DNA from 3 places in the Bacillus hominis genome. Region 2 is predicted to be linked to each of the others. Evidence: riboswitches for the same ligand, from Rfam matches in the RefSeq annotation. Region 2 holds a riboswitch; each other region holds the start of a gene.
The links. A riboswitch is a leader RNA that binds a small molecule or an ion and turns the genes downstream of it on or off. The one in region 2 is predicted to bind S-adenosylmethionine.

Region 1 (3,282 bases), 4.8 Mb from region 2:
TGATATGTATATTAAGATATCGTCTTAAGTGTAAAAAGTAGGGTGTTCTCGGTATAATAACAAGTGGAGATAAAAGAAACTATAATTAGTAGTAGCTGTAGATAAAAGGAGAATTCGAGATGAAGAAGGTTTTGGGTATTGCTGTAATGGGAAGTATGATCCTTCTAGCAGGATGTAATGGAAATAAAGATACGAAAGAACCGAAAGAAAAGGTAGAGCAATCCACTGAGCAAACAGAAGAAATGAAAGAATACAGCGCAGTACATGAAAAATATGATACGAAAATAAATAAAGAAATTAATAAGGCGTTACAGTTATTTGAAGTGGCAAAAGAAAAGGGCGGTAAGGAAATAACTAATGCTAAATATAAGGAAGACGTGCAAAATGTAACAACGGGTATGTTAGAAGATATAGATCATATGCGTAAAGAAATTCATGTACCGAAGTCGAAAGAACAAGAACATGAAATGTATGTTGGTTTCTTAAATGAATCGGAACAAGCGATGAAAAAATTACAGAAGTTAGCTAAAGAAGAAGATTCATCGTTGATTCGTGATATAGAAATTAATTTTTCAACAGCATCGACATACTATAAACGTTTTCAGGAAGAAACGAAAAAATAACCTTGCGCATGCAAGGTTATTTTTTCTTCTTACCATCGCCATCTTCATCCTCGCATACTAATACTTTTTGCTCTTCGTGAAATTCGGAAATAGTTTGTCCGGTAATATTATCGAAGGGGGTGTAAAAAGAGGTGATGCTTTTCTTTTTAATGAAGAGTTTATAAAAACCAATGATAACGAGTATGACGATTGTTAATGGTAATCCTATAGTCGCTAGAAGTAAGGGATCCATCGTATAACTCCTTTAATATGATTTCTTTTTAATTATAAGCGAAAAACTGCGATGTAGATAAACGCCCTTATTAAAAACTGATTTTTCTAAATATATCCAATTTGATTGACTTTTCATTTTTTCAGAATTATAATTCGAAATATACAATTTGAACCAAATAATAATATAGCAATTTACTTATCCAGAGAGGTAGAGGGACTGGCCCTATGACACCTCAGCAGCGGGTTCTGCAAGATGAACACCGTGCTAATTCCAGCAAGCAAGTCTTGAAAGATAAGTGATGGGCCTTTGTTTATTAAGCCTTGATCTTATTTTTTAAGATCAAGGCTTTTTGTATTCTAAAAAGAGAAAAGGGAGTAATGGAAAAAAGTACGTTCATAAAACAAAGTAAATTCATGTGTTTAGGGGGTTATTGAAGTGTATGTAATTAAAAAATTATCGGTTATGGTGTTCACACTATGGGTTATTACGACAGTGACATTTCTAATTATGCATATTATTCCGGGAGATCCATTTTCATCAGATGCGAAAATCTTTCCTGAAGAAGTGATCCAAAACATGAGAGCGAAGTATCACCTTGATGAACCGTTATGGAATCAATATGTTGCTTATTTAGATGGCGTAGTGCATTTTGATTTTGGTGAATCTGTTCAATCAACCGGACAAGGTGTATCAGAAATTATAACAACTGGCTTTGGTCCATCGGCAATTATTGGTCTACAAGCACTTGTTATTTCGTTGTTAGTCGGAATTGTAGCAGGTACATTTGCGGCGCTATATCATGGGAAATTGATTGATTATAGTGTGAGCTTGCTTGCGATTCTTGGTATTTCTATTCCTAGTTTTATTTTAGCGCCACTATTTATACAAGTATTCGCCATCAAATTTGAATTACTACCAGTGGCGTCTTGGGGAACATTTGATCATACTGTATTACCTTCCTTCGCATTAGCGTTAGGGCCAATCGCGGTTATTACAAGATTTGTTCGCTCTAATATGATTGAAGTGTTGCAGAGTGATTATATTAAGCTAGCGAGAGCAAAAGGTATACCAATTAAGAAAATCATTATAAGACATGCTCTTCGAAATGCGATTGTTCCGGTACTTACATTTGTTGGCCCATTAATGGCTGGACTTTTAACAGGGACTTTCGTTATTGAAAAAATCTTTTCAATTCCTGGTCTAGGAAAATATTTTGTAGATAGTATTTTTAATCGAGATTATCCGGTGATTATGGGAACGACCATTTTCTATAGTGCGCTATTAATTGTATGTATTTTTATTACAGATATTATTCATCGTATTGTTGATCCGCGCATTCGTTCTATTACGTAAGGAGGGGGATGTTTAAATGGGGGCTTATGAAATTAATGACGAGTTATTAACGAATGAAGAGAAGAAAGAATTAACGATAAATAAAGATCAGCAAACGATTAGCCGAAAGAAAGAAGTATTTCGTAAATTTGTATCAAATCCAATCGCAGTTTTAGGGACAGTAACGTTATTACTAATTATTATTTTCTCTCTTATCGGTGAAAGTTTAACGCCATTCACTGCGAGTGAACAAGTAAAAGAAGCAACAAACTTCCCACCTAGTAGTGAGCATTGGTTCGGAACAGATGATTTAGGGAGAGACATATGGGCGCGTACTTGGGCTGGAGGGAAAATATCACTAACAGTTGGATTAGTAGCGGCTGCCCTTGATATAGGATTAGGTGTACTAATCGGTGGCTTTAGTGGATATGTGAGAGGACGTAATGGCCTTGGAACGTTAATTGACGAGTGGATTATAAGAGGGATTGAAGTACTATACGGTATCCCATATTTGTTAATTGTTATTTTACTATTAATCGTTATGAAACCAGGACTTTTTACAATTATAATCGCCCTTGCATTAACGGGATGGATTGGCATGGCGCGTCTCATTAGAGCACAAGTCTTATCTTTGAAACAAAGAGAATTTGTTATCGCAGCAGAACGGTTAGGTACATCGCATATGAAGATTATATATGGACATATCATTCCGAACTTAACAGGTATTATTATCGTAAATTTATCATTTACAATTCCAGCAGCTATTTTCTCGGAATCATTTTTAAGCTTTATCGGACTTGGGGTACAATCACCAGCAGCGAGTTGGGGGACGATGACGAACGATGCACTAGGAACATTATTGAGCGGAGAGTGGTGGCAACTATTCTTCCCAGCAATCATGATTGCACTCATTATGTTCGCATTTAATGCAATTGGTGATGGTTTGCAAGATGCAATTGATCCGAAGATTGTAAAACGAAATCGAAAGGAGAAAAAACATGGGACAGCTCTTATCTTTAGAAAACGTAACGTTAGCCGTTGAAAAAGAGAATAGTAAGCAAGCAATTGTGAAGCATGTTTCCTTTTCTATTAACGAAGGTGAAATAGTTGCAC
Region 2 (3,282 bases):
TTTTCACTCGGAGCTAAATAACCGAATAATGGAGCGTTAAAAATGACACTTAAAGTAGCACCAATTCCAACTTCTGTTAGTTCGTTCATTCCCTTTAAAGCGAAGTTAAAGCGATCCCCTACCCATGTACAAAGTCCACCGATAATTCCAACAAGTGCGGCCTCTGGGCCTAGACTAGCTCCAAATATTAAAACAATAAGCGCAGTTAAAGTAGCTTTATGTACAAAATGGTATTCAATTCTACCTGTTTTTTTATATTCAGCCATCACTTCCGGCATAAGCCGTGGATATGTACCGAAGTATTTTTGTGTTAAACCAACGAGGAAACCACCGATGACTGTTACACAAATGGTGTAATAAGGGGGAGAAGAGAAAATAGTAGGTAAGTATCCCCAAATAAAGTGGATTCCGATATTTAACGTAACTAAAAATAACCAAACTGTAGCTCCTACTATAGAGCCTAAAAGAATGCCATATAGGGCAAGTATATAGTGCATGTCCTTTTTATCTGTCATGTTATACCTCCGTTATGTAAGTTTTAATGTAGAAAGGATTATATATGCTAGTGTGAAATGAATGGAATATATATAGTATCTTTGTGAGAGGTTGGCTTATTCAACATATATATTGGGATTTCATTAGAGCTTGGGTCCTATAAGTTAAACCACTTATTTAATTCTATATATTGATCGGAGTTTTTAAAAGGTCTTTTTCAAATGAATATGGAATATATTTCTTTTGTTGTTTCTATTAAATTTTTTACATTTAATTTAGAACATTCAGAAAAACTGTTTGACATCAGGAAATTATTGCTATAAAATCAACGGTAATTGCATAGTCTTATCAAGAAAAGGTGGAGGGACAGGCCCGATGAAACCTTGGCAACAGCCGTATAACGGAATTGTGCCAAATCCTGCAGGTAATAATCCTGAGAGATAAGAAAGAGCCCTTAGAGCGTGTTTTCAAACTGCTCCTTTCTTGTTTTCAGGAAAGGGGCAGTTTTTTATTTTGCATAAATTGAAACTTTAATCAGTGGGGGTTTTGTCCCTCTCCCACTGATTATTAGCCTTCACCAAACGGGCAGTTATCTCCCACCTAACTTCCTCGCATTCTTTGAATTTTGAGGTGGGAGTCTTACTGTCCGCAAGTAGCGGGATAAAAGAAAGGAGAATGAGAGATGGGAGAATCATGGGGAAAAGGAACGATTTGTGTGCAAGGTGGCTATACGCCAAAAAATGGTGAGCCGCGTGTTTTGCCACTTTATCAAAGTACAACGTATAAATACGATACGTCAGATGATTTAGCAGCACTATTTAATTTAGAGGCAGAAGGATATATATATACGCGTATTGGAAATCCTACTCTAGCTGCATTTGAACAAAAGTTATCAGATTTAGAAGGCGGTGTAGGGGCTGTTGCAACAGCTTCTGGGCAGGCAGCTATTATGCTTGCGGTTTTAAATATTTGCAGTAGTGGAGACCATTTACTTTGTTCTTCAACTGTTTACGGAGGAACGTTTAATTTATTTGGAGTGAGTTTGCGTAAGCTTGGCATCGATGTTACGTTCTTTAATCCTAATTTAACGTCAGATGAAATTGCGGCACTTGCTAATGATAAGACAAAGCTCGTTTATGCAGAATCGTTAGGAAATCCAGCAATGAACGTTTTGAATTTCAAAGAACTTTCAGCGGCAGCAAAAGAATTAGAAGTACCTTTTATCGTTGATAATACATTAGCGACACCTTATTTATGCCAGGCGTTTGAACATGGGGCCAATATCATTGTCCATTCTACAACGAAATATATTGATGGCCATGCAAGTTCTCTAGGTGGCATTGTAATAGACGGAGGGAACTTCGATTGGACAAATGGAAAATACCCTGAGCTTGTCGAACCTGATCCGAGTTATCACGGTGTAAGCTATGTTCAAAATTTTGGAGCAGCCGCGTATATTCTGAAAGCACGCGTTCAGTTATTAAGAGACTACGGAAACTGTATGAGCCCATTCAATGCGTATATTAGCAATATTGGCCTGGAAACATTGCATTTACGAATGGAGCGTCATAGTGAAAATGCTCTCGAAGTTGCTAAGTGGCTTGCTAATCATGATCGCATTGAATGGGTGAATTATCCAGGGTTAGATAGTAATGAAAATTACTCGTTAGCACAAAAGTATTTGAAAAAAGGTGCTAGTGGAGTTTTAACATTTGGTATTAAGGGCGGATTAGAAGCAGCAAAAGAATTCATCGCAAATGTAAAACTCGCAACTCTTGTAACGCATGTAGCTGATGCAAGAACTTGTGTAATACATCCAGCTAGTACGACGCATAGACAATTAAGTGCAGAAGATCAGCGGTTAGCTGGTGTTACATCTGATTTAATCCGTTTATCGGTCGGTATAGAAGATGTTTCTGATATTATTGCAGATTTAGAAGCAGCGCTAGTCGGAGGCAAACAACATGCCGATCATAATTGATAAAGATTTACCAGCTCGCAAAGTATTGCAGAAGGAAAATATTTTTGTAATGACGAAGGAGCGAGCAGCAACACAAGATATACGTGCTTTGAAAATTGCTATATTAAATTTAATGCCTACAAAACAAGAAACAGAGGCGCAATTACTTCGTTTAATTGGAAATACACCGTTGCAATTAGATGTTCATTTACTTCATATGGAATCGCATCTGTCTCGCAATGTAGCGCAGGACCATTTAACGAGCTTCTATAAAACATTCCGTGATATTGAGAATGAAAAATTTGATGGACTCATTATTACAGGAGCACCAGTTGAAACTCTTTCTTTTGAAGAAGTTGATTATTGGGAAGAGCTTGGACGTATTATGGAGTATTCAAAAACGAATGTAGCATCTACGCTTCATATTTGCTGGGGGGCACAAGCGGGTTTGTATTATCACTATGGTGTGCCGAAGTATCCTCTTGCGGAAAAAATGTTTGGTGTATTTGAACATGAGGTTTGCGAGCAACATGTGAAATTGTTACAAGGGTTTGATGAAGTGTTTTTTGCCCCGCATTCTCGTCATACAGAAGTACGAGAGAGTGATATTGAAAAGGTGAAAGAATTAACGTTATTAGCCAATTCTGAAGAAGCAGGTGTTCATCTTGTTATTGGGCAAGAGGGAAGGCAAGTTTTCGCACTCGGACATAGTGAATACAGTTGTGATACGTTAAAGCAAGAATACGAACGGGACTGCCAAAAAGGGTTAAAAATTGATGTGCCAAAAAATTATTTTAAACATAATAATCCGAATGAGAAGCCACTTG
Region 3 (3,282 bases), 600 kb from region 2:
AAAACGGATCCAAATTTGATTGCATCGAAGATTTGTGGTTCTTTCTCATGAGAAAGGTTTACACATTTTGCATAGCAACCGCCTTCAATATTGAATACACCGTTATCAGACCAACCGTGCTCATCGTCACCGATTAATTTACGGTTTGGATCAGCAGATAATGTTGTTTTGCCTGTTCCAGATAAACCGAAGAATAGTGCTACGTCGCCTTCTTCGCCTACATTTGAAGAGCAGTGCATAGAAAGAATGTCTTGTTCAGGTAGTAAGAAGTTCATAATAGAGAAGATTGATTTTTTCATTTCTCCAGCGTATTCTGTACCACCGATTAGTACGATACGTTGTTCGAATGAAACCATAATGAATGCTTCAGAATTTGTACCGTCAATTGCTGGATCTGCTTTGAAGTTTGGTGCAGAAACAATTGTGAACTCTGATTCGTGAGTTGTTAATTCTTCTTCATTTGGACGAATAAATAATTGATGTACGAACAAATTATGCCATGCATATTCGTTAACAACTTGAATTGGTAGGCGATAGTTGCGATCAGCGCCAGCAAATCCTTTGAAGACGAATAACTCTTCTTTTTCTTTTAAGTATTCTAAAACTTTTGTATATAATTTATTAAAATGTTCTTCAGAGATCGGTTGGTTCACGGCTCCCCAAGCAATTTTGTCAGCAACCGATGCTTCCTTCACAATAAATTTATCTTTAGGAGAACGTCCTGTGTATTTTCCTGTTGAAGCAGAAACGGCACCAGTAGAAGTTAATTTCCCTTCGTTTCGCATTAATACTTTTTCCACTAATTGCGGAACACTTAATTGAATCTGTGCATTGCTTCCGTTCAATAATTCATGTAAACCAATTTGGACATTCACAGTACTCATATTTATATACCATCCTTTTCATTTAATGAAATATTCCTCGTAATCCCCATCAAGAGTATAACACAATTATATAAATAATGTATACTATTTATTTATTTTTGTTTGTGTGAATGTATTATTTCCTTATTAATATTTCATTCTATACGTATTGAGAAAAACTTTTAGGAAAATGTGAATATTAATTGACAAATGAATATCATTTCTTTAGTATAGGTTGGGACGGATACTCTCTTATCCCGAGCTGGCGGAGGGACAGGCCCGATGAAGCCCAGCAACCTCACTTGTAGTGGTAAATACAGGTGAATAGGTGCTAAAACCTGTGCGAGGCTAATGGTCTCGAACGATAAGAGCAAAGGGCAAAAAGCAGTATGCAAGTAGCAAATTAAACCTTTCCTCTATGTTAAGTGGGAAAGGTTTTTCTGTATGCTTGTGTGGGAGAATAAATGTATGTCGCAGTTTGTGGCAAATTAAGGATGAGTTCCGTACAATATATACAATTACTGTAGGGAGGTTTACCACATGACAAAAAAACGTCATCTGTTCACATCTGAGTCTGTAACTGAAGGACATCCAGATAAAATTTGTGACCAAATTTCTGATTCAATTTTAGATGCGATCTTATCAAAGGACGCAAATGCACGTGTGGCTTGTGAAACAACTGTAACAACTGGTTTAGTATTGGTAGCGGGGGAAATTACGACTTCTACTTATGTAGATATTCCGAAAATCGTTCGTGAAACAATTCAAGGCATTGGTTACACACGCGCAAAATACGGATTCGATGCAGAAACTTGTGCAGTTTTAACATCTATCGATGAGCAATCTGCTGACATCGCTATGGGTGTTGACCAAGCGCTAGAAGCACGCGAAGGTCTAATGACTGACGCTGAGATTGAGGCAATTGGTGCAGGAGACCAAGGTTTAATGTTTGGTTTCGCATGTAATGAAACACAAGAATTAATGCCACTTCCAATCTCGCTTGCTCACAAATTAGCTCGCCGTTTAACTGAAGTACGTAAAGATGACACATTATCATACTTACGTCCGGATGGAAAAACGCAAGTTACAGTTGAGTATGATGAAAATGGTAAACCTGTACGTGTGGATACAATTGTAATTTCTACACAGCATCATCCAGATGTTACATGGGAAGAAATCGATCGCGATTTAAAAGAGCATGTAATTAAAGCTGTAGTTCCAGCAGAATTAATGGATGGAGAAACGAAATTCTTCATTAACCCAACTGGCCGCTTCGTAATTGGTGGACCACAAGGTGATGCTGGTTTAACAGGACGTAAAATCATCGTTGATACTTACGGTGGATACGCTCGCCATGGCGGTGGTGCATTCTCTGGTAAAGATGCAACGAAAGTTGACCGTTCTGCAGCATATGCAGCTCGTTATGTTGCGAAAAACATCGTAGCAGCTGGTCTTGCTGACAAAGCAGAAGTACAACTTGCATACGCAATCGGCGTAGCACAACCAGTATCAATTTCAGTTGATACATTTGGCACTGGTAAAGTATCTGAAGACGTACTAGTAGAACTAGTTCGTAACAACTTCGATCTTCGCCCAGCTGGTATTATTAAAATGCTAGACTTACGTCGCCCAATTTACAAACAAACAGCAGCTTACGGCCACTTCGGACGTACTGATGTAGATCTTTCATGGGAACGTACAGACAAAGCTGTAGCTTTAAAAGAGCAAGCTGGTCTATAATATATGAAAAAAAGCTTTGCGCGGTGAGCGCAAAGCTTTTTTTATTTTATTTTACTTATTATTTGAATACATGAATTACAATGCACTTCTCCTTCTAGCTCAATATACTTTTTCATATTAGTCATGCCGCTTGCCGGAAATGGCATATGAATCCACGATTTTTCATATGTTTGTATTTCCTTTTCACATGATTTACAAAGGATTGGTTTCTTACGGAACATAGAAAATCATCCTTTCAGTTGGCGCGCTTTTCCTGCGCAAAAAGCACTGCTCAGTAAAAATAGCGTCGCGAATATAATACTTACTAATGTAGCGTATGGAATTGCTCCTTTTAGAGAAAATCCCACGGTGATTGAAGCTATAAATAAGAGGATGAATGTCGTTGTTAATTTTTTATAAAGTTCCATAATATGTAGACCTCCGATTTATTTTGTAGTGTAAATTTAAAAATTAAATGTATTATGTAGAAAATATAAGGTGAGTTAAAGAGTAGCTAATGATGTGGAGTCTAAGAGTATAAAAAATACACTCTTTTATTTTCCTTTTTGTGGGTGTTCATACTTATATTGTATCATGCTTCATCGTTGGCTTCATACATAATTGTGTAAAGATATGTATGATAAAATAGAGAAAAGTCTTCAAGAAAGGAAAGATGAAAATGAGTGTAACTGAACATAAA

Region 1: another riboswitch for S-adenosylmethionine. It lies ahead of QUF93_RS03445 (ABC transporter permease); the one in region 2 lies ahead of QUF93_RS28370 (bifunctional O-acetylhomoserine aminocarboxypropyltransferase/cysteine synthase).
Region 3: another riboswitch for S-adenosylmethionine. It lies ahead of metK (methionine adenosyltransferase); the one in region 2 lies ahead of QUF93_RS28370 (bifunctional O-acetylhomoserine aminocarboxypropyltransferase/cysteine synthase).

Annotation. Positions count from the first base shown of each region.
Region 1 is NZ_JAUCFS010000005.1:181,046-184,327, forward strand. It holds gene QUF93_RS03435 (hypothetical protein) at 120-623, shown strand; gene QUF93_RS03440 (DUF3951 domain-containing protein) at 640-855, opposite strand; SAM riboswitch class I at 1,030-1,135, shown strand; gene QUF93_RS03445 (ABC transporter permease) at 1,273-2,190, shown strand; gene QUF93_RS03450 (ABC transporter permease) at 2,207-3,211, shown strand; gene QUF93_RS03455 (ABC transporter ATP-binding protein) at 3,168-3,282, shown strand, end outside.
Region 2 is NZ_JAUCFS010000005.1:4,962,547-4,965,828, reverse strand. It holds gene QUF93_RS28375 (chloride channel protein) at 1-515, opposite strand, end outside; SAM riboswitch class I at 838-942, shown strand; gene QUF93_RS28370 (bifunctional O-acetylhomoserine aminocarboxypropyltransferase/cysteine synthase) at 1,178-2,476, shown strand; gene metA (homoserine O-acetyltransferase MetA) at 2,460-3,282, shown strand, end outside.
Region 3 is NZ_JAUCFS010000005.1:4,358,037-4,361,318, reverse strand. It holds gene pckA (phosphoenolpyruvate carboxykinase (ATP)) at 1-884, opposite strand, end outside; SAM riboswitch class I at 1,113-1,234, shown strand; gene metK (methionine adenosyltransferase) at 1,404-2,603, shown strand; gene QUF93_RS25205 (hypothetical protein) at 2,645-2,824, opposite strand; gene QUF93_RS25200 (hypothetical protein) at 2,831-3,010, opposite strand; gene QUF93_RS25195 (MogA/MoaB family molybdenum cofactor biosynthesis protein) at 3,262-3,282, shown strand, end outside.